DNA from 3 places in the Nocardia sp. NBC_01730 genome. Region 2 is predicted to be linked to each of the others. Evidence: riboswitches for the same ligand, from Rfam matches in the RefSeq annotation. Region 2 holds a riboswitch; each other region holds the start of a gene.
The links. Region 2 has a riboswitch for S-adenosylmethionine ahead of OHB12_RS26815 (aminotransferase class V-fold PLP-dependent enzyme). Riboswitches for the same ligand answer to the same signal wherever they lie in the genome.
Positions count from the first base shown of each region.

Region 1: another riboswitch for S-adenosylmethionine. It lies ahead of OHB12_RS29870 (hypothetical protein); the one in region 2 lies ahead of OHB12_RS26815 (aminotransferase class V-fold PLP-dependent enzyme).
Region 3: another riboswitch for S-adenosylmethionine. It lies ahead of OHB12_RS23100 (rhodanese-like domain-containing protein); the one in region 2 lies ahead of OHB12_RS26815 (aminotransferase class V-fold PLP-dependent enzyme).

Region 1 covers NZ_CP109162.1:7,236,566-7,243,160, reverse strand. Annotated here, with positions in the region: gene OHB12_RS29880 (MFS transporter) at 1-491, opposite strand, end outside; gene OHB12_RS29875 (TetR family transcriptional regulator) at 620-1,348, shown strand; SAM riboswitch class IV at 1,401-1,511, shown strand; gene OHB12_RS29870 (hypothetical protein) at 1,594-1,992, shown strand; gene metX (homoserine O-acetyltransferase MetX) at 1,989-3,149, shown strand; gene OHB12_RS29860 (DUF3017 domain-containing protein) at 3,216-3,461, opposite strand; gene OHB12_RS29855 (tRNA (cytidine(34)-2'-O)-methyltransferase) at 3,733-4,197, shown strand; gene OHB12_RS29850 (DUF167 domain-containing protein) at 4,252-4,482, opposite strand; gene OHB12_RS29845 (DUF4349 domain-containing protein) at 4,439-5,440, opposite strand; gene OHB12_RS29840 (error-prone DNA polymerase) at 5,519-6,595, opposite strand, start outside.
Region 2 covers NZ_CP109162.1:6,381,003-6,387,597, forward strand. Annotated here, with positions in the region: gene OHB12_RS26805 (M1 family metallopeptidase) at 1-964, opposite strand, end outside; gene OHB12_RS26810 (Pls/PosA family non-ribosomal peptide synthetase) at 964-4,899, opposite strand; SAM riboswitch class IV at 5,276-5,389, shown strand; gene OHB12_RS26815 (aminotransferase class V-fold PLP-dependent enzyme) at 5,437-6,595, shown strand, end outside.
Region 3 covers NZ_CP109162.1:5,554,635-5,561,229, reverse strand. Annotated here, with positions in the region: gene OHB12_RS23125 (aminotransferase class V-fold PLP-dependent enzyme) at 1-472, shown strand, start outside; gene OHB12_RS23120 (DUF456 domain-containing protein) at 526-1,023, shown strand; gene OHB12_RS23115 (amidohydrolase family protein) at 1,277-2,152, opposite strand; gene OHB12_RS23110 (FAD-dependent oxidoreductase) at 2,237-3,649, opposite strand; gene OHB12_RS23105 (Rv0361 family membrane protein) at 4,080-4,529, shown strand; SAM riboswitch class IV at 4,593-4,709, shown strand; gene OHB12_RS23100 (rhodanese-like domain-containing protein) at 4,724-5,140, shown strand; gene OHB12_RS23095 (O-succinylhomoserine sulfhydrylase) at 5,137-6,351, shown strand; gene OHB12_RS23090 (RpiB/LacA/LacB family sugar-phosphate isomerase) at 6,392-6,595, opposite strand, start outside.

The DNA of each region.
Region 1 (6,595 bases), 860 kb from region 2:
CCGAGCGCCGCGCCGCCGGCGGAGACGCCGGCGAACAGGCCGAAGGCCTTGGCGCGCTCACCGGGTTCAGTGAAGGTCACCGACAGCAGCGAGAGCGCGGCCGGCGCGAGCAGTGCGGCGAACGCACCCTGGAGCGCACGCCCGGCAAACATCTCGGCGCCATTCTGCGCGAGACCGGCCAGGGCGGAGGCGCCTGCGAAGCCGACCAGCCCGATGAGGAAGATCCGGCGCCGCCCCAGGTAGTCGGCCAGCCGACCGCCCAGCAGCAGCAGGCCGCCGAAGATCAGTGTGTAGGCCGTGAGCATCCATTGCCGGTTGCCGTCACTGATGTCGAGATCGCGCTGGGCGAACGGCAGCGAGATGGTCACGATCGTGGCGTCCAGAACCACCATGAGCTGGGCCAATGCGATCACCCCCAGCGCAAGCCAGCGCGCCGAACTGCCCTGTCTTTCCGGAACGTCTACCGCTTTCGCAGTCTCGGTCACCGTCATCTCCTCGTTGGTCGAAGTAGTGGAGCCATCCTGTCATTTGGCGACATTTGTCGTCAAGAGAAAAAAGTCGTAATACGACATTTGGCTGTTCTAGACATGAAACTGTCAGATCGCGATACGATGTGCACATGCTCGAGTCATCAGCGCCGATCGGCGCGAGCGCAGCGGCGGACACCTCCGCGAGCCCACCAGCGAACCCGGGGCAGCCCGGCCTGCGCGAACGCAAGAAGCAGCAGACCAGGCTGCGCATCATCGAGGTCGGCCTCGACCTGTGTGACACCCAGGGCTTCGACGCGACAACGGTCGAGCAGATCGCCAACGCCGCCGATGTCTCGCCGCGCACGATCAACCGCTACTTCGACAGCAAAGAGGACATCGTCCTCGGCCCGGTGAAGGACTTCGGGCTCGCCGTCGCCGAGACTCTGCGCGACCTTCCGGTCGCAGGCAACGAACTCGAGGCGCTGCGCGAGGCGTTCTTGCACGTGGTGGGCCAGGCTGCCGACGAAGGCAACACGGGACCGATCTCGTTCCGGCAGTTCCAGCAGATGCAGCGGATTCTGCGCAGCAGCCCGTCGGTCAGCGCGCGCAGCCTCGAACATGCCGACGACAGGACCGCCGCGATCGCGGCCGTGGTGGCCGAGCGGCTCGGCACCGAACCCGACTCGCCCGCGGTGCGCCTGATCGTCGGAACCTGGCAGCTGATCGGCCACGTCGGCATGGAGTGCTCAGGCGAGGCGTTCGTTCAGGACGACCTTGCGACCGCGGCCGCGGCCGCGGCAGGACGCGCCGCGTTCATCGACACCTTCGACGAGTTCGTACGCACCTGCTGCGTCGCGCGAACCAGCGATGGCCAGTGAGTTCGCCGGAAGATTTCGAAGGCTGACCGCCTGCCAGCTATGATGCCGAAAAGGTCATGAGTGCCAGCGCCAAGCCCCGGCTCGCTGGTCGGCAACCCTCCAGCCGCGGTGGGGTGCTCCGGGTGATGACCTGGCTCCCGAAAGTCGGGAGCAAGCGCGCTCAGGAGGTCGCCGAAATGTGTTGTTGTTCACACGCACCCGGATAACCCTCCAGTACCGGCGAACACCTGCTTTGGAGCAAAACCATGAGTGATTTCACCGCACCCGCGACCGGAAACTACCTGCCGCAGGTGTCGTTCGACACTGAGCAGATTCACGTCGGACAGGTTCGTTCCGGCATGACGAGCGCTCGTACGCACAGGCAGCGACTGATCCCGACCGGGACGGTCGCCGCATTCGAGCGGCGCGGCGGCGCGGGCAAGAAGGCCGTCGGCGGGTCGGCCCCGCAGAGCCATGACCTCGGGAATGTGCGTTCTCTCGTGATTCAGCCCGCGTCTGTACAGATTGGACTGCGGACGCGTTCTCGCCTGACACCCGACGAGAAATCGACGTCAAGAGCCACCTACAGCCTGGTCCGCCCCGCAGTCGGTATCCAAGATATCGACACCGACCCTCGCGCCGGTTTCTCGGCGGCGGCGTCGTGACCGTGCGTATCGAACCGAATACCGGCCGTCCCTCCGGCGTAGTACTGCCGCCTCCGGACGGGCAGCTCGGCATCGTCGACATCGGGGACGCGCTACTGGAGAGCGGCGCGGTCGTTCCGGACGTCCACTTGGCCGTGCAGCGCTGGGGTGAGCTCTCTCCCGCGCTGGACAATGTCGTGCTTGTCGAACACGCGCTGACCGGCGATTCGCACGTCGTCGGCAGGCCCGATGGCATCCACCCGTTGCCCGGCTGGTGGGACGGGATGGTCGGTCCCGGCGCGCCGCTGGACACCGACGAATGGTGTGTGATCGCGACGAACGTGCTCGGCGGCTGTATGGGTAGCACCGGCCCGTCCACCCGCGCTCCGGACGGAAACCCTTGGGGCACACGGTTTCCGGAGATCTCCATCCGGGACCAGGTGACCGCGGAGGCGGCGCTGATGGATCTGCTCGGCATCCGGCGGCTCGCCGCCGTCGTCGGCGGGTCGATGGGCGGCATGCGGGTGCTGGAGTGGATGGTCGGCGCGCCGGAACGGGTCGCCTCCGCACTGGTGCTCGCGGTCGGCGCGCGCGCCACCGCCGACCAGATCGGCACTCAGACCACGCAGATCGCGGCGATCAAGGCCGACCCCGACTGGCAGGGCGGCGACTATCACGACACCGGCCGCGCCCCGATGGCAGGAATGGGCATCGCCCGACGCATCGCGCACCTGACCTACCGCACCGAGTCCGAGCTCGACCACCGGTTCCAGAACAAGCCCCAGGGCGACGAAGATCCGTCGCGCGGCGGCCGCTACGCGGTGCAGAGCTACCTGGACCACCAGGCCGAGAAGCTGTGCAAGCGCTTCGATCCCGCCACCTATGTACTGCTGACCGAAGCGATGAACCGCCATGACGTCGGCCGCGGGCGCGGCGGTGTCGCGGCGGCCCTCGCGGCCACACCGGTGCCCTGCGTGGTCGGCGGCGTCGACTCTGACCGGCTCTACCCGCTCTGGACCCAGCAGGAGCTGGCTGATCTGCTACCTGGCTGCGATGGGCTGGAGGTCGTACACTCGCGCGACGGGCACGACGGCTTCCTCACCGAGGCGGCCGCGGTATCGAAGCTGCTGACCGAGACCATGCGACTGGCGCGGATCGGCGTGCGCAGCGAACGGTGAACTGTGGACCTCGCCCCATGACGGGGCTTGTTGCCCGAATGTCAGCCGACACCGATCATCGCCGTGCTAGCCGACACCCATCGTGTTGATCGTGACCGCGAGGAACACGATGCTCGAGCCGAGCAGGGTCAGCGCACCCACGTCGAACGGCTTGCTACGCACCGCGAGCAGACCGACCCGCGCCGTCGGAAGGCACAGGCGGAAGGCCGCGGCCAGCAGCGTCGCACCTCCGAAGAACAACGCCCCCCGTCGCCACCGGTCGGAGGCGACGAACACCACGGCCACCATAATCACCAGCGTGACGACGACCATCGGCAGGTGGCAGCGCAGGAACTGCGCGCCCAGGCTGCTGGCGGACCGCCGCCCGGCGCTAGGAGTATCGGCATCGGTCACGGCCCGATTCTTCCAGACGCCTTCACACCGCGCCGCCGACGGGCATGCGGCTTCTGTTCAAACCTTCGCCCCTCGATGGCCTACCGGATCCGTTCGGTCGTGAAGCCGCTCGGTGCGCCTCGGATGTAGCGCATTCAATCGGATTCATTAATGCCAACCAACACTGACACGCGTGACAAGCTGATGCATTGTGTTCCACTTGATGTTCCACGAGCCCTGCATCCCGCCGAATACCGGCAACGCGATTCGGTTGATCGCGGGGACCGGGTGCCATCTGCATCTGATCGAGCCGCTCGGGTTCGATCTGTCCGAGCCGAAGTTGCGGCGAGCCGGGTTGGATTACCACGACCTGGCGTCGGTGACGGTGCACGCCGATTTGGCGGCGGCGTGGGAGGTGCTGCGCCCGGAGCGGATCTATGCGTTCACCACGCAGGCCACCACCAGGTTCACCGATGTGGCCTACCGCGAGAACGATGTGCTGCTGTTCGGGACCGAGCCCTCCGGGCTGCCGGAGGAGGTGCTCGCGGACCCTCGGATCACCGACCGGCTGCGGATCCCGATGCTGCCTGGACGCCGCTCGATGAATCTCTCGAACGCGGCGGCGGTGACAGTGTACGAGGCGTGGCGCCAGCTCGGGTTTCCCGGCGGGGTGTAGACCTCGTGCCGGGTCCCAGGTGAAAGGCATTGTCCGTCAGGGGAATCTGCGCTGTCAGAGGTCGATTTCGAATCGTTTGAAACGCGACGCGGCGCCCGCCACCAGCCGGACCGCGGACTTGGGCACACCGTAGTGCACGGCGAGCAGCTCGATCGCGGCCTTGTTGGCCTTGCCTTCGACGGCGGGAGCCCGCACGTACAGTTGCAGGCTCCCGTCGTCGAGGGTTTCCACCAGCGGGCCCTTACGGCTGTTCGGCTTGATCGTCGCCCTTACTACCGTCGGCACCCTTGTCTCCTGCGCTGGTTTCCGCGCCTTGCGAGGGTTCGGCGCTGGTCGAGGGCTCCGCGGGAGCCGGTGCCGATTCTCCCCCACCGCGCGCGGCCTTCCTGCGCCGCGGCACCAGCCGGGCGATGCCCCACACCAGGGCGGCGATCACCAGCAGGAAACCGAGCCACGGTATTGCCTTGCCGGTGAACACGACCGCGTCCTTCAGCCAGTCCACCAGCGAGTGCCAGCCGGAGACGACGCCGTCCCAGAAGCTGTCGGCGTCGTCGTCGGACTTCTTGTCTCCGGTGGTGATATCGATGGTCAGCGTGGACAGGGCGACCTGATCGTCGAGATGCCGCTTCTGCGCCGTGAGGCTGTCGAGCTCACCCTGGCGGCTGGTCATCGCCTTCTCCGCATTGAGCAGGTCGGCGGTGTTGGTGGCGCCCGCGATAAGCGCGCGCAGCCGGTCGATCGAAGCCTGCAGCGCCTTGATCCTGGCGTCCAGGTCCTCCCACTGCATGGTGACGTCGTCCCGATTGGTGCTGACCCCCGTGACGTGCCCGATGCCGCCGAGGGCATCGATGAAGGTGTCGGTCTTGTCGGCGGGCACCCGGACGGTGAGCGTGGCGCTCGGCTCGTCGTCGTCGGTGCCGGGCTGCTCGGTGCGGCTGTCGATCCGGCCGCCCACCTCGCGCACCCGATCGGCGATTGTGCCCGCCGCGGCGATGGGCGCGTCGGCGGTGATCTCGACGCTGCCGGTGACGACCTCTTTGCGCAGCGAAACCGTGTCACCGCCGGAGTTGTTGTCCCGCTTCGGGGGCGCCTGCTCACGTAGCCCAGGGGGCATGACTGCGGGGGCGGGGCCAGTGGCCATCGACGACGACCGGTCCAGTGCGGGCTTCGCCGCGTCGTCTCCGCAGCCGACGAGCAGTGTCAACCCCAGCAGCCCGATAGCGAGCACAGCAAGCTTCCTCATGGCTCGCACAGTAGCCGCCCGCACTGCGCGAACAGCCCCGAATAATCCTTCTCTAGAACGCTTCTAACCGTTCTCTAATCAGCGGAAGTCGCGCGATCTCGACTCCATCCGCAGATCCAAGCGCTGCAGGTGTTCGGCGACAACGCTGACCGCGCCTTCGGCATTCTGCACCCGGCCGCGGATGAGCAGGGCGGGAGCGCCCTGGGCGAGACGGCGGTAGCGGCTCCACAGACCCACCGAGCAGACGACGTTCACCATGCCGGTTTCATCCTCCAGGTTGAGGAAGGTGACGCCCGCGGCGGTGGCGGGGCGCTGCCGGTGCGTCACCGCGCCGCCCACCAGGACGCGCGAGCCGTCGGGGACGTCGAGCAGGCCGGAGGCCGGTGTGACGCCGAGGGCGTCGAGCCGAGGGCGTAGGAACTGGGTCGGATAGCTGTCCGGGGAGACACCCGTGGCCCAGACGTCGGCGGCGGCCATTTCCAGATCGCTCATACCGGGCAGAGCGGGCGCGGTGGTGGCCGCACCGGTGCCGGGCAGCCGGTCCGGACGTTCGCCTGCGGCGGCGCCCGCCGCCCACAGGGCTTCCCGGCGCGTGCTGCCGAGGCTGCCGAGCGCACCGGCCGTAGCGAGGGATTCCGCTTGGGCGACAGTGAGTTCCACTCGTCCGGTCAGGTCGAGGAAAGAGATGTAGGGCCGCTCACCCCTGGCGGCGACGATGCGTTCGGCGAGGTCAGTGCCGATATGGCGGACGGCAGCGAGGCCGAGGCGCACCTCGGTGCCCTTCGCTTCGAGGGTGGGTTCGGCGCGGCTGGCGTTGATGTCGGGGCCATGCACCGCGACGCCGTGCCTGCGGGCATCGGCGACCAGGGACTGTGGCGAGTAGAAGCCCATCGGCTGAGCGCGCAGCAGACCCGCGCAGAAGGCGGCGGGGTGATGCAGCTTGAACCAGGCCGAGTAGAACACGATCGAGGCGAAGCTCTGCGAATGACTTTCCGGGAAACCGAAATTCGCGAAAGCGTAGAGCTTCTCGTAGATGCGGTCGGCGACTTCGCCGGTGATGCCGTGCCGCTCGCGCATGCCCTGGTAGAGCCGTTCCCTCAGGCGGTTCATCCGTTCCGGAGACCGCTTGGAGCCCATGGCTCGGCGCAGCTGATC
Region 2 (6,595 bases):
AGGCGAAGCCTTCGTGCAGCCAGATGTCGCGCCACTGCCGGATGGTGAGGCTGTTGCCGAACCACTGGTGCGCCAGCTCGTGCGCGACCAGCCGCTCGGCGCCGCGGCGGCCGTCGCAGTGGTTGGCGCCGAAGATGGAGATGCCCTGCGCCTCGATCGGGATCTCCAGCTCGTCGTCGGTGACCACCACCGTGTACCCCTCGAACGGATAGGGGCCGAACTTGTTGGTGAAGACCTCCAGCATCCGCGGCTGACGGGCGAAGTCGTGCTCGAAGTTGGCGCGCAGCCGAGCCGGGACGACGGCCTGCATCGGTACCGTGCCGGGCCAGGAGCCGACGCGATGCTTTCGATAGGGGCCGATCTGGATGGTCGCCAGGTAGCTCGACATCGGCTCGGATTGCTCGTACACCCAGGTGGTCTGGCTGGCCTTGGTCTGCTTGCGCAGCAGTGTGCCGTTGGCAAGCGCGTAGTACGGCGAGTCCGTGGTGATCGAAATCCGGTAGCTCGCTTTGGAACTCGGGTGGTCGTCACAAGGAAACCAGGACGCGGCGCCGTTGGGCTGGCTCGCCACGAGCGCGCCCTCGGTGAGTTCCTCCCAGCCGACCTCCCCCCACGGCCCGCGGACCGGTTTCGGGGTGCCGCCGTATTGCACCACCAGCGACAGCACACCGCCCACCGGAATCCGCTCCGGTGGCGTGATCACCAATTTGCCGTGCTGGTGGGTGAATTTCACGGCCTTGGTTCCGTTGACGAGCACCTTCGAGACGGTGAGTGCCTGGGAAAGGTCGAGCGCGAACCGCGGGCGCACCGCGGTGGTCACCGCGATGATCGTGGCGCGGCCGGTCAGCCGGTTGCTGGACACCTTGTAGACCAGCTCGAGTTCGTACCGCGATACCCGATAGCCCCGATTGCCGTTCTGCGGTAGGTACTCGTCGATGGGGGCCTCGTAGAACTTGCCCGGCATCAGCGGGCTCCGGGGTCGCCCGTGAACCAGGGCGTGATCGGGTTGCCCCACCAGCGCGTCGAGGCAGGCACCGTGTCGCCGCGCATGACCAGGGAGGCCGGACCGATGGTCGCGCCGTCGCCGAGGGCGGACGCGGGCAGCGCGACGCAGTGCGGACCGAGGGTGGCGCCCGCGCCGAGGGAGACGGTGTCCATGGCCATGATTCGATCGTGGAACAGGTGGGTCTGCACCACGCAGCCCCGTTCCACGGTCGCGCCGTCGCCGAGAGTCACCAGGTCCGCCTCAGGTAGCCAGTAGGACTCGCACCATACCCCGCGGCCGATCGTCGCGCCGAGGCCGCGAAGCCAGAGGTTCAGTACGGGAGTCCCGGTCGCGGCGCGTGCGAACCACGGAGCGGCAACCGTTTCCACGAAGGTGTCGGAGACCTCGTTGCGCCATACGAAGGAACTCCACAGCGGATGCTCCTCGGCGCGAATCCGCCCGACCAGCAACCACTTGGCGATCACCGCGCTCGCCCCCGCGCTCGCCCCCGCGCCGAGCAGCACGAGTCCGCTCAGCAGCCCGGCGGCCAAGTGGCCGAAGGTCTCCGCGAGCCATGCGAGGGTGAACAGCACGCCGAGGCCGATGGCGAAGGTCACCAGGACCGGGATCAAGCGGCAGGTTTCGACGATGCCACGTGCGACGCGCAAGCGCGCAGGCGGGTCGAAGGTGCGCGCGGTGTCGGTGCTCTCCGCCGCGCGCCGGAGCCGGACCGGTGGGCTGCCCAACCAGGACGAGCCGGCCTTGGACTTGGACGGTGCGGCCGACAGCACCGCGACCAGGCCGTTCTTCGGGATGCGGCGGCCCGGTGCCGTCATGCCGGAGTTGCCGAGGAACGCGCGCTTGCCAACCTTGGCCTCGCCGATGCGCAGCCAGCCGCCACCGAGTTCGTAGCCGGCGATCATGGTGTCGTCGGCGAGGAATGCGCCGTCGGCGACGGTGGTGAACTTCGGCAGCAGCAGCACCGTGGATATCTCGACGCTCTTGCCGATCTTCGCGCCGAGCAGGCGCAGCCACAGCGGCGTGAGCAGGCTCGCGTACAGCGGGAACAGGAAGGTGCGCGCGGAATCCAGCAGGCGCTCGGTGGCCCATGCCTGCCAGCCGACCCGGCTGCGCACCGGGTGGTAGCCCTCGGTCAGGCCGATACCGAGCAGGCGGACGGCGATGATGGTCGCCGCCGCGTACACGCCGAGGCTGAGCAGGGTCGCGACCGGCAGGATCGCGAAGGCGCGGCCCAAACCGCCCGTCAACGTGCGGGTGTCGCGGATGAACCAGGCGATGAACGCGCCGCCCGCGCCGAGGCCGAGGATCGGCACAGCGGCGAGCACGACCGACGTGACGCCGAAAATGCCGACCCAATGCCGGGCCCGGCCCGGCGTGTGTTGCGGCCAGCGGTGCTGGGCCTTGCCGATTTTCACGGCAGGCGAGCCCGCCCACTCCTGCTCGGCCTTCACCTTGCCCGACACCGCGGAGCCGGGCGCGATCTCAGCGTTCTTGCCGATCTTGGTGCCGGGCAACAGGATCGAGCGAGAACCGACGACCGCGCCGGGACCGATGGTGATCGGTCCGAGATGTACCACGTCGCCGTCGATCCAGTACCCGGACAGGTCGACCTCCGGTTCCACGCTGCACCCGTCGCCGAGTTCGAGCATGCCGGTGACCGGAGGAAGTGTGTGCAGGTCGACGCCCTTGCCGATGCTCGCGCCGAGCGCACGCGCGAACGGCACCATCCACGGCGCGCCGGAGAGGTTCTCGGCGCCGCTGGCCTCCGACAGCCGGACCGCCGCCCACAGGCGCAGGTGCACCGAGCCGCCGCGCGGATAGCGGCCAGGTCGAACGTCGCGCAGCAGCAGTCTGGCGCCGGCCACACAGATCGCCATGCGGCCGGGCGGGGAGATGAACAGCAGAAACGCGGCCAGCGTCCACCACCAGGACAGCTGCGGCAACCACGGCAGCGAGCCGGACCAGCCCGCGATATTGCCGACGATCGCGAGCCAGGTGAGCCACTGCAGGCCGGTCAGGGTGGTCAGCGGGATGGTGGCGAGTACCTGCGCCGCCTGGGCGGGCAGCGGCGTCGGGCGCACCACCCGCTCCGCGACGGCGACCGCGGGCGTGGTCTGTTCGAGCAGTTCCACCAGCGCGCCGAGGCGGGGATGGTCGTAGAGGTCGGCGACGGCGATCTGCGGATACCGCTCGCGAAGGGCGGTGACCAGCTGCGCCGCCGCGAGTGAGCCGCCGCCCAGGTCGAAGAAGTCGGCGTCGAGGTCGCTGACCTGTGCGCCGAGAATCGCATGCCACAGTTCGGCCACCCACTGCGCGGTGCCGGTGAGGTCGTTGTCGTCATCGTCGTCGGCGGAGTTGGGCAGCGGCCAAGGTAGCGCGTCGCGGTCTACCTTGCCTGAGGTGCGGGTGGGTAGCTCGTCGACCACCGCCAGTCTGGGGACCAGCGGGGCCGGAAGTTGTTCGGTGAGAGCGGCTCTCGCGGCTTTGGCATCGAAGTCCTGCGTCGGGCCGGTCAGGTAGCCGACCAGGACCCGGTTGCCTGCTTCGGTGGCTCGGATCGCGGCGGCGGCACCCGTGACACCGGGAAGATGCTGGAGCGCGTTGTCGATCTCACCGAGCTCGATGCGGCGGCCGCCGAGCTTGATCTGATCGTCGGCGCGGCCGAGGAAGACCAACCCGGTGCTGTCGTTGCGGACCAGGTCGCCGCTGCGGTAGGCGCGGTCCCAGCCGACCGAGGGCAGCGGAGCGTACTTCTCCGCGTCTTTGGCCGGGTTGAGGTAGCGCGCGAGGCCGACGCCCCCGATGACCAGTTCGCCGGATTCGCCCTCTGCCACGGGGTTTCCCGCCTGGTCCACCACAACGAGATCCCAGCCGTCGAGTGGTAGCCCGATCCGGATCGGCCATCGGCCGTTCAGCAGCGCGGCGCAGGCGACGACTGTCGTCTCGGTGGGGCCGTAGGTATTCCACACTTCGCGATTCGAATCACCGTTTCCGGCAAGACGTTCGGCGAGTTCCGGCGGCACGGCCTCGCCACCGAAGATCAGCAGGCGTACCGCCTCCAACGCCTCGACCGGCCAGGTCGCCGCCAGGGTCGGCACGGTCGAGACGATGCTGATCTCGCGCCGCACCAGCCAGGGACCGAGGTCAGCGCCGGTGCGCACCAGATCGCGCGGGGCGGGGACTAGGCAGGCGCCGTTATGCCAGGCCAGCCACATTTCCTCGCAGGACGCGTCGAAGGCCACCGAGAGGCCCGCGAGGACCCGATCACCGGGACCGATCGGGGCGTCGCGCAGGAACAGCCCGGCTTCGGCGTCGACGAAGGCGGCGGCGTTGCGGTGGGTGACGGCAACGCCTTTCGGCGTTCCGGTGGAGCCGGAGGTGAAGATGATCCAGGCGTCGTCGTCGGGGGTGGGCAGCGTGGACCAGTTGTCGTCGCGCGCGTCCCGCTCGGCCGCGCGGATGCCTGCGGCCGTGGTCTCGATTCCTTCGGCGGTCACGATTGCGGTGACCTGGGCTTCGCCGAAGACCAGCTGGGCGCGTTCGTCGGGGTCGTCGGCGTCGACCGGCACGTAGGCGGCGCCGGCGTATAAGACGGCGAGGATGGTGACGTAGAGCCGGCGTGTGCCCGACGGCAGACGTACACCGACCCGGTCGCCGGGTCGCACGCCCGCCGTGGCGAGCCTGGCCATGGTCTTCTCGATCTCGACCACCAGCTCCAGGTAGGAGAGCACTACCTGGCCGTCATCGATGGCGGGGGCGTCGGGGTGGGCGAGTGCGGTGGCCGTCAGGATGTCGACGAGTGTGCGGGCCTGGGAGGCATGGCCGCCTCGCAGCAGCGGGCTTGTCGTCGCGTCAACCTGGGGCTGGAGCATGGTGCTCTGCGCACCTCCCATCGAACTGGCCTCGCACTTCCGGTAGTTGTGTCATAGTTGGGTTACCAAAGGGCAAACGCCACGCTGGCCAATCGTCCACGGTACCCGGGTTGTTGTCGTTCGTTGTTCACCGAACCGGTCCGCGGGACCGGGCGATGCTGTGCCCGCTGTTTCAGATTTCGTTGAATTTCGCGGTTCGTGGCACGTCAACACCTGGTCACGGTGTGCGCGTGGGGTTCGCCAGGTGATCGCTGACCGTCGGTCAACGATCTCACCCCAGCGCCAACCTGATCCCCCGTCCACTTGTGTCGTGGTCGCCCCGCGAGCGGCGCCGGTCTCGCACGTTCCGGCGGAACCAGGTTGACAGTTCCGGTTTGTGTCTGCCAATCTCGGTTCAGGTCATGAGTGCCAGCGTCAAGCCCCGGCTTGCTGGTCGGCAACCCTCCTCCGCGGTGGGGTGCTCCGGGTGACGACACGGCCGCCGCCCGACCGGGCGCGGCAAGCGCGGACTCGACGAATCATTCGATCGCGGGTCCCCGAACCGACGGGATTTACGTGATGACCACTGCTGTCGACACTACCTGTGCCGCGCTCGCCCGGGTCTCCGGCGACGACCTTCGAGTGCCGCTTGTGCAGGGTGGGACGACCACCTACGCCAACTTCGACTACGCGGCGAGCGCGCCCGCATTGGCACAGGTCATCGACCGGGTACAGCAGCTGCTGCCGTTCTATGCCAGCGTGCACCGCGGCGCGGGTTACGCCTCCCGGATCTCCACCGAGTGCTATGAGGCCGCGCGCGGCTCGGTCACCCGGTTTCTCGATGCCGCCGACGACCAGGTGGTGGTGTTCACCCGCAACACCACCGACTCGCTGAACCTGTTGGCCTCCTGTGTGCCCGGCGAGACGGTGGTGCTCGACATCGAGCACCACGCCAACTTCCTGCCGTGGGCCAGGAACGGCCGCCGCGTCGTAGCGGCCGCCGACACCGTCGAGGAGACGATCGGCACGCTGGTCGCCGAGCTGTGTAGCAGACCGGCCGCGTTGCTCGCGGTGACTGGCGCGTCGAACGTGACCGGTGAGGTGCTTCCGTTGGAGCGGCTGGCCACCATCGCGCACCAGTGCGGCGCCCGGATTCTGGTGGACGCCGCGCAACTGGCCCCACACCGGCGAATCAGCTTGCGCGACACGGGTATCGACTATCTGGCCTTCTCCGGGCACAAGCTGTACGCGCCGTTCGGCGCGGGCGTGCTTGTCGGGCGCCGCGACTGGCTGGACGCGGCCCAGCCGTATTTGGCGGGCGGCGGGGCGGTGCGGGAGGTGAGCACCACCGGGGCCGAGTGGGCCCCGGCTCCACAGCGGCACGAGGCCGGGTCGCCGAATGTGCTCGGCGCCGCCGCGCTGGCCGCCGCCTGTGACACGCTCTGTGCGATCGACGCCGAAACTCTTGCCGCCCATGAACACCGGCTCGCCGACCGCCTGCGCGAAGGCCTGGCCGCTATTCCCGGTGTGCGCTTGCTCCGCATCTGGACCGACAGCCCCGACACCGTCGGCATCGTTGCCTTCACACTGGACGGTTTCGTCCCCGGCCACGTCGCCGCCTATCTCTCCGCCGAACACGGCATCGGCGTCCGAGACGGCCGTTTCTGCGCTCACCCGCTGCTCACCCGTCTCGGTCTGGACGGCGCGCTCCGGGCCAGCATCGGCCTCGGCACCACCT
Region 3 (6,595 bases), 830 kb from region 2:
CCGGGTCGTGTGTCTGGCCGGATGGTTTCTCGACCGGCTGCGGTCGCTGACACACGACAACGGTGCGTCGATGATCCGTATCTACGGACCGCAGGACACGGTCCGTCGCGGGGGCACGGTCACGTTCAATTTCCTCGACCCGGACGGTATCGTCGTCGACGAGCGCTTGGTCGCCACCGAGTCCGCGGCAGCGGGCTTCTCCATCCGCACGGGTTGTTTCTGCAACCCAGGTGCGGGCGAAGGGGCCTTCGATATCCAGTTGCCCATATTGCGGCGCCTGTTCGGAGCACACCTCCCGACCATCGAGGAATACGTCACCGTGCTGGGTCTACCGAGCGGCGGTGCCATCCGGGTGTCGTTCGGGACACCGTCGAATATTCAGGACGTCGAGCGATTCCTCGGCTTCGCTGAAGACACGTACCGGAACCGGCCTGCGACGGTGGACGGCCTGCGACCTCGGGAACGATGCTGACCGGACTCCTTCGCGGTCGATCAGGCCAAGCAAGTAGGACATAGGCTCAATCCGTGCAAACATTCTCAGATCAGGGTTGGTACACCCTACTCGTCGGCCTCGCCATTCTGGTCGGCCTCGTCGGGATCATCGTCCCGATCCTGCCGGGCGTCATCCTGATCTTCGGTGCTATCGCCGTGTGGGCCTTTCTGACCGGCGGCGCTACGGCGTGGATCGTCTTCGCGATCTGTACGGCGCTGCTCGTGATTTCCGGGGTCGTCAAGTACACCTGGCCGGGACGCAAGATGAAGGACGCGGGTGTGTCCAACCGTGCGGTCTTCCTCGGCGCGATCCTCGGCATCGTCGGGTTCTTCGTGATCCCGGTGGTCGGCCTGTTCGTCGGTTTCGTTCTCGGCGTGTACCTTTCGGAACTCCATCGCCTGCGTGCCGGCCAACAGGCCTGGCAGGCAACGGTTCACGCGCTGAAGGGCGTCGGCCTGTCCATGCTCATCGAACTCTTCGGTGCGCTGCTGGCCACCGGCGTCTGGGTCGTCGGCATCATCGTCGCCTGAGCGAGCGCAGCGAGTGAACGACAGACACAGCCGAGCATCGCTCGGTCATGGCGGAGCCGAGCGTCAGCGAGGTGGAGTCATGAGCGAGCGCAGCGAGTGAGCGATAGGCACAGCCGAGCATCGCTCGGTCATGGCGGAGCCGAGCGTCAGCGAGGTGGAGTCATGAGCGAGCGCAGCGAGTGAGCGATAGGTACGGTCGAGCACCGTTCGGTCGTGACGGTGACGATCGCCGGCGAGGTGGAAGTCGTGACCGCTACCGTTCGATAGCGGGGAACGGAATTGTGTCTCCCGCTTGGGCTTCGGGGAGTTCGTCGCGGTGCAGCCGGAGGGTCGGCGGTTCGGGACGGTACAGCGGCAGCGTCGGGGCCGGGTCGGTGGGGGCGGTGCGCTCGCGGGCCGGGAGCCGGTAGAAGGCGCGCGCGTTGTCTTCCAGTACCGGGTACATGTCGGTGCCGACTACATCGCAGAGGAGGTCGACGTCCGAGTCCTTGAATGGGCGCCCCGCGCGGGTGCCGGGGAGATCGCTGCCGAACATGAGGGCTTCGGGATTCACCGCGTGGATGCGGCGCAGCGTGTCGGCGACGTTCATCGCGACTCGACCGAAACCGGTGGCCTTGACCCGCGCCCCTCGATCGACGAGATCCAGCAGGAACGGCAGACCCTCTTCCGACATGCCGAGATGGTCGACCGACAGCGCGGGGAGCTTGGAAATGACCGGTTGCAGCGAGCCGAGCATGGTGCCGTCGATATAGACCTCGACGTGCCAACCGACGAGTTCGTAGGCCCGCAACGCCTGGAGCGTCATCCCGGTGATGTCGGCGGCGGCGCGTTTGAGGTTGAACCGCAGCGCGCGCACACCGATGCGGTCCAGCTCGATGATCTCCTCGTCGGTGGCGTCCAGGTCCAGGCGGGTGACGCCGACCCAGCCATCGCCCAGTTCGGCGAGGGCGGCCTTCAGGTAGCTCTGATCCGTGCCCTGGAACGAGCCGCTGACCACGGCGCCGCCGCCGACGTCGAAGCGCGCCATGCGCTTTCGGTAGTCGGCGATGGTGAACGGGTCGGGCAGGTAGCCCTCGTTCTCGGCCAGCGGGAACCGCGGGTCGAAGATGTGCAGGTGGGCATCGAACACTTGTACAGAATGCCTCAGTGTCGGGTTTTCCGCTGCCGCAGCAGGGTGGTTGCCGCGGCAGCGGAGCTGGTCCCGCCGGGGTGATCAGACCTTGTGTGGCTCGCTGGCACGGAGCATGTCCTCGCGCTCGACGACTTTGACCCGCTCCCGGCCCTCCGGCTCGCCGAGCGCGCGCTCGTGGGCATCCAGGCGGTACCAGCCTTGCCAGGTGGTGAACGGGATGCCCTTGCCCTCGAGGAACTCGGTGACGGCGTCAAGCTCCGGTGCGGCGGCCGGGGTGAAGCTCGTGCTGTCGTCGAGCAGGCAGGCCACGGTCTCGTTGGCGTCGCCCTTGGTGTGGCCGATCAGGCCGACGGGACCACGCTTGATCCAGCCGGTGACGTAGGTGCCAGGCAGGTAGCGGTCGGCGCCGTCGGCGTTCTCGTCGGCGATCACGCGACCGGCCTCGTTCGGCACGGTGCCGGCCTGGTCGTCGAAGGGCAGGTTGGTCAGGTTCTGCGACAGATAGCCGACGGCGCGGTAGACCGCCTGGATGTCCCAGTCCTTGAAGACGCCGGTGCCTTTGACGTTGCCGGTGCCGTCGAGCTGGGTGCGCTCGGTGCGCAGGCCCACGACCTTGCCGTCTTCGCCGAGCACCTCGGACGGGGACTCGAAGAAGTGCAGGAACAGCTTGTGCGGTCGGTCGCCGACGTCGCGGATGGCCCACTGCTCGAGGGTGTTGGCGACCATGTCGACCTGCTTGGAGTGGCGGCGCGCGGCTTCGGAGCCTTCGTCGTAGTCGATGTCTTCGGGGTCGACGATGACCTCGATGGTCGGCGAGTGGTCGAGCTCGCGCAGCTCGAGCGGGGTGAACTTGGCCTGGGCGGGTCCACGGCGGCCGAAGACGTGGACCTCGACGGCCTTGTTGTTCTTCAACCCCTTGTAGACGTTCGGCGGGATCTCGGTGGGCAGCAGTTCGTCGCCGGTCTTGGCCAGCACACGCGCCACGTCGAGTGCGACGTTGCCGACGCCGAGGACCGCGACTTTCTCCGCGTCCAGTGGCCAGGTGCGCGGTACGTCGGGGTGCCCGTCGTACCAGGACACGAAGTCCGCCGCGCCGAACGAACCGTCCAGGCCGATGCCGGGGACGTCCAGGGCACGGTCGGCATTGGCTCCGGTGGAGAAGATCACCGCGTCGTAGAAGGTGCGCAGGTCGTCGAGGGTGATGTCGGTGCCGTAGTCGATGTTGCCCAGCAGTCGCACCTGCGGCTTGTCGAGCACCTTGTGCAGGGCGGTGATGATGCCCTTGATCCGCGGATGGTCCGGCGCGACGCCGTACCGGATCAGCCCGAACGGCGCAGGCATGCGTTCGAACAGGTCGATGCTCACCTCTGCGTCGGATTTCATCAACGCGTCGGCGGCGTAGATCCCGGCCGGTCCTGCGCCCACGATCGCGATGCGGAGCGGGCGGGTCCCTGCGGTGTGCGCGTCCGGCCCGGAGGAGGCAGCTTGCGTCATCACGGAGGGCCCGTGTACACCGCTTGTCGATCCTGCACTCTGTTCGGTCATCTCTTACGCGCACCCTTATTGGTCGAATAACAATTAACGTCGGTCTTAGCTTAGGCTAAGTTGACGCACTGGCTTGGTTGCACCCTGTCGGTGCCGACACCGGCGATGCTGGCTCGGGTCTGCACGGTGCCCGGTTCACTGCGGCGACGAGCTGCCGATTGGCTATGACAGCCGACCGCAGTCCCGCGATTCTATCGGGGTGGCCGATGCCGCACCGCGCCGGTGCGTGAACTGGATGGATGCCATCGAACGTCACAATTTCCGGTTACCCGTTCCCGCGCTCGCTATAGCGACCGCCCGGTCTCCGTCGAGTGATTAAGCGTGTCCCGAATCGGGGCCTGGTCGCTCGATACCCGCGGCGACCAGGGATCATCGAGTCATGACCGAGCAGCAGCCGACCGCGGGCGAGGACGAAATCATCCGGGTCGATCAGACCGACAAGCGTTCCGCGGTCCCTTTCGTCGCGGCGGCGGCGGTCGCGGTGATCGTGTTGGTCGGAATCGTGCTCGGCGGGATGCTGTCGCCGACTGAGAAGAATGTCACAGATTCCGACCGCATTGTCGCGGCGGTCCGCAAGTTCGTCGATGGCTCCAACAACACCGCCACGGTGCCGCCGCCCGGCACCGCATGCCATGGCTTCGACGCCGCACGTTCGCCGCTGGCCGGACAGGCGGGGCCCGGAAAGTCCGTCGAAATCACGAAACTCGACAATCCGATGAGGGACGGCGACAAGGGCAGGGTGACCGTGACCACGAAGGTCGACGGCGAGGAGAAGACGGCGACCTGGAATCTGACCAGATCCGGTGCGAAGTGGCTGGTCTGTCACTGAATGTTCCCGCAGTGCGGCCAACCGTTTGACACGGTGACCCGCATCGGTGCAATCTCAGTCGAAGGTCATGAGAACCAGTGTCAAGCCCCGGCATTACTGGTCGGCAACCCTCCTCCGCGGTGGGGTGCTCCGGGTGACGACCTGGCCGTGGCTCGAGCCTGAGCGCGGCAAGTGCGGATTCGCAGGAGGTGCACATGAGTTATGCCGGTGACATCACACCCCAGCAGGCGTGGGAAGTGTTGCGGGACCAACCCGAAGCCGTCTTGGTCGACGTGCGGACGGAAGCCGAATGGAAATTTGTCGGTGTCCCCGATACGAGCTCGATCGATCGGCCGACCGTGCTGATCGAGTGGGTCGACTCCACCGGCGCGCGCAACAAAGCGTTTGTCGAGCAGCTGAAGCAGGCCCTGGTGGACCACGCCCCGGACGCCCCGGTCGTGTTCCTGTGTCGTTCCGGGCAGCGTTCGATCGGCGCGGCTGTCGCCGCGACCACCGCGGGCTACCACACTTCCTACAACGTGCTCGAAGGCTTCGAAGGTCCCCTCGACGAATTCGGGCATCGCGGCGGCTCCGGCTGGCGTGCGCTCGGACTACCCTGGCGGCAGTCGTGATCACCGGTGGTGCGATCGACCGGCCGCTGCCGGAGGGTGTCGGTCCCGCGACGCTCGGTGTGCGGGGTGGACTGCGGCGCTCAGGTTTCGAGGAAACCGCCGAGGCGCTCTACCTGACCTCTGGCTTCGTCTACGAGAGCGCCGAGGCCGCCGAGGCTGCCTTCACCGGCGACGTCGAGCATTTCGTCTACTCCCGTTACGGCAACCCGACCGTCGCCATGTTCGAGGAGCGGATGCGGCTGATCGACGGCGCCGAAGCGTGTTTCGCGACCGCGAGCGGAATGTCCGCGGTGTTCACCGCTCTCGGTGCGCTGCTCGGCGCAGGCGATCGACTCGTCGCCGCGCGCAGTCTGTTCGGCTCCTGCTTCGTGGTGTGCAACGAGATCCTGCCGCGCTGGGGCGTGGAGACCGTCTTCGTCGACGGCGAGGATCTGGACCAGTGGGAACAGGCGCTGTCGGTGCCCACCCAGGCGGTGTTCTTCGAGACGCCCGCCAACCCGATGCAGACGCTGGTCGATGTGCGCCGGGTGACCGAGCTGGCGCATGCGGCGGGCGCGAAAGTGGTGCTGGACAACGTCTTCGCCACACCACTGCTGCAACGCGGTTTCGAACTGGGTGCCGACGTGGTGGTCTACTCCGGCACCAAGCACATCGACGGGCAGGGGCGGGTGCTCGGCGGTGCCATTCTCGGTGCCGCGGACTACATCGACGGTCCGGTGAAAATGCTGATGCGTCATACCGGTCCGGCGCTGAGCCCGTTCAATGCGTGGACGCTGCTCAAGGGGCTGGAGACGATGCCGCTGCGGGTGCGCCATTCGGCGGAGTCGGCGCTGCGGATCGCCCGCTTCCTGGCGGACAACACGGCCGTCAGCTGGGTGCGGTACCCGTTCCTGGAATCGCATCCGCAGCACGCTCTGGCCACCACTCAGATGAGTGCGGGCGGCACCGTGGTCACCTTCGAGCTGAAGGCACCTGAGAACGAGGCGAAGAAGCGCGCTTTCGAGGTGCTGAACCGGTTGCGGATCGTGGACATCTCCAACAACCTCGGCGACGCCAAATCCCTGATCACCCATCCCGCCACCACAACCCACCGCGCGATGGGTCCCGAGGGTCGAGCCACCATCGGCCTCTCCGACGGTGTCGTCCGCATCTCGGTAGGGCTCGAAGACGTCGAAGACCTCCTCGGCGATCTCGACCAAGCCCTGGGCTGACCCGCACGCACCTCGTCTCGCCGGCCGGCTCCTGGCGGGGTCAGACGTTGGCGGTGTGCTCGATCTTGGTGAGATGGGCGATGTTTGCCTGGTCCTCGGGGGTATTGCTCGGTTCGGTGCTGAACCAGGCGTCGAGGATTTCGCGGAGTTCGGCGCTGGAGGTCGAACGCAGGCTCAGAGCGAGGACGTTCGCGTCGTTCCAGGTGCGGGCGCCTGCCGCGGTCGCGGCATCGGTGCAGAGTGC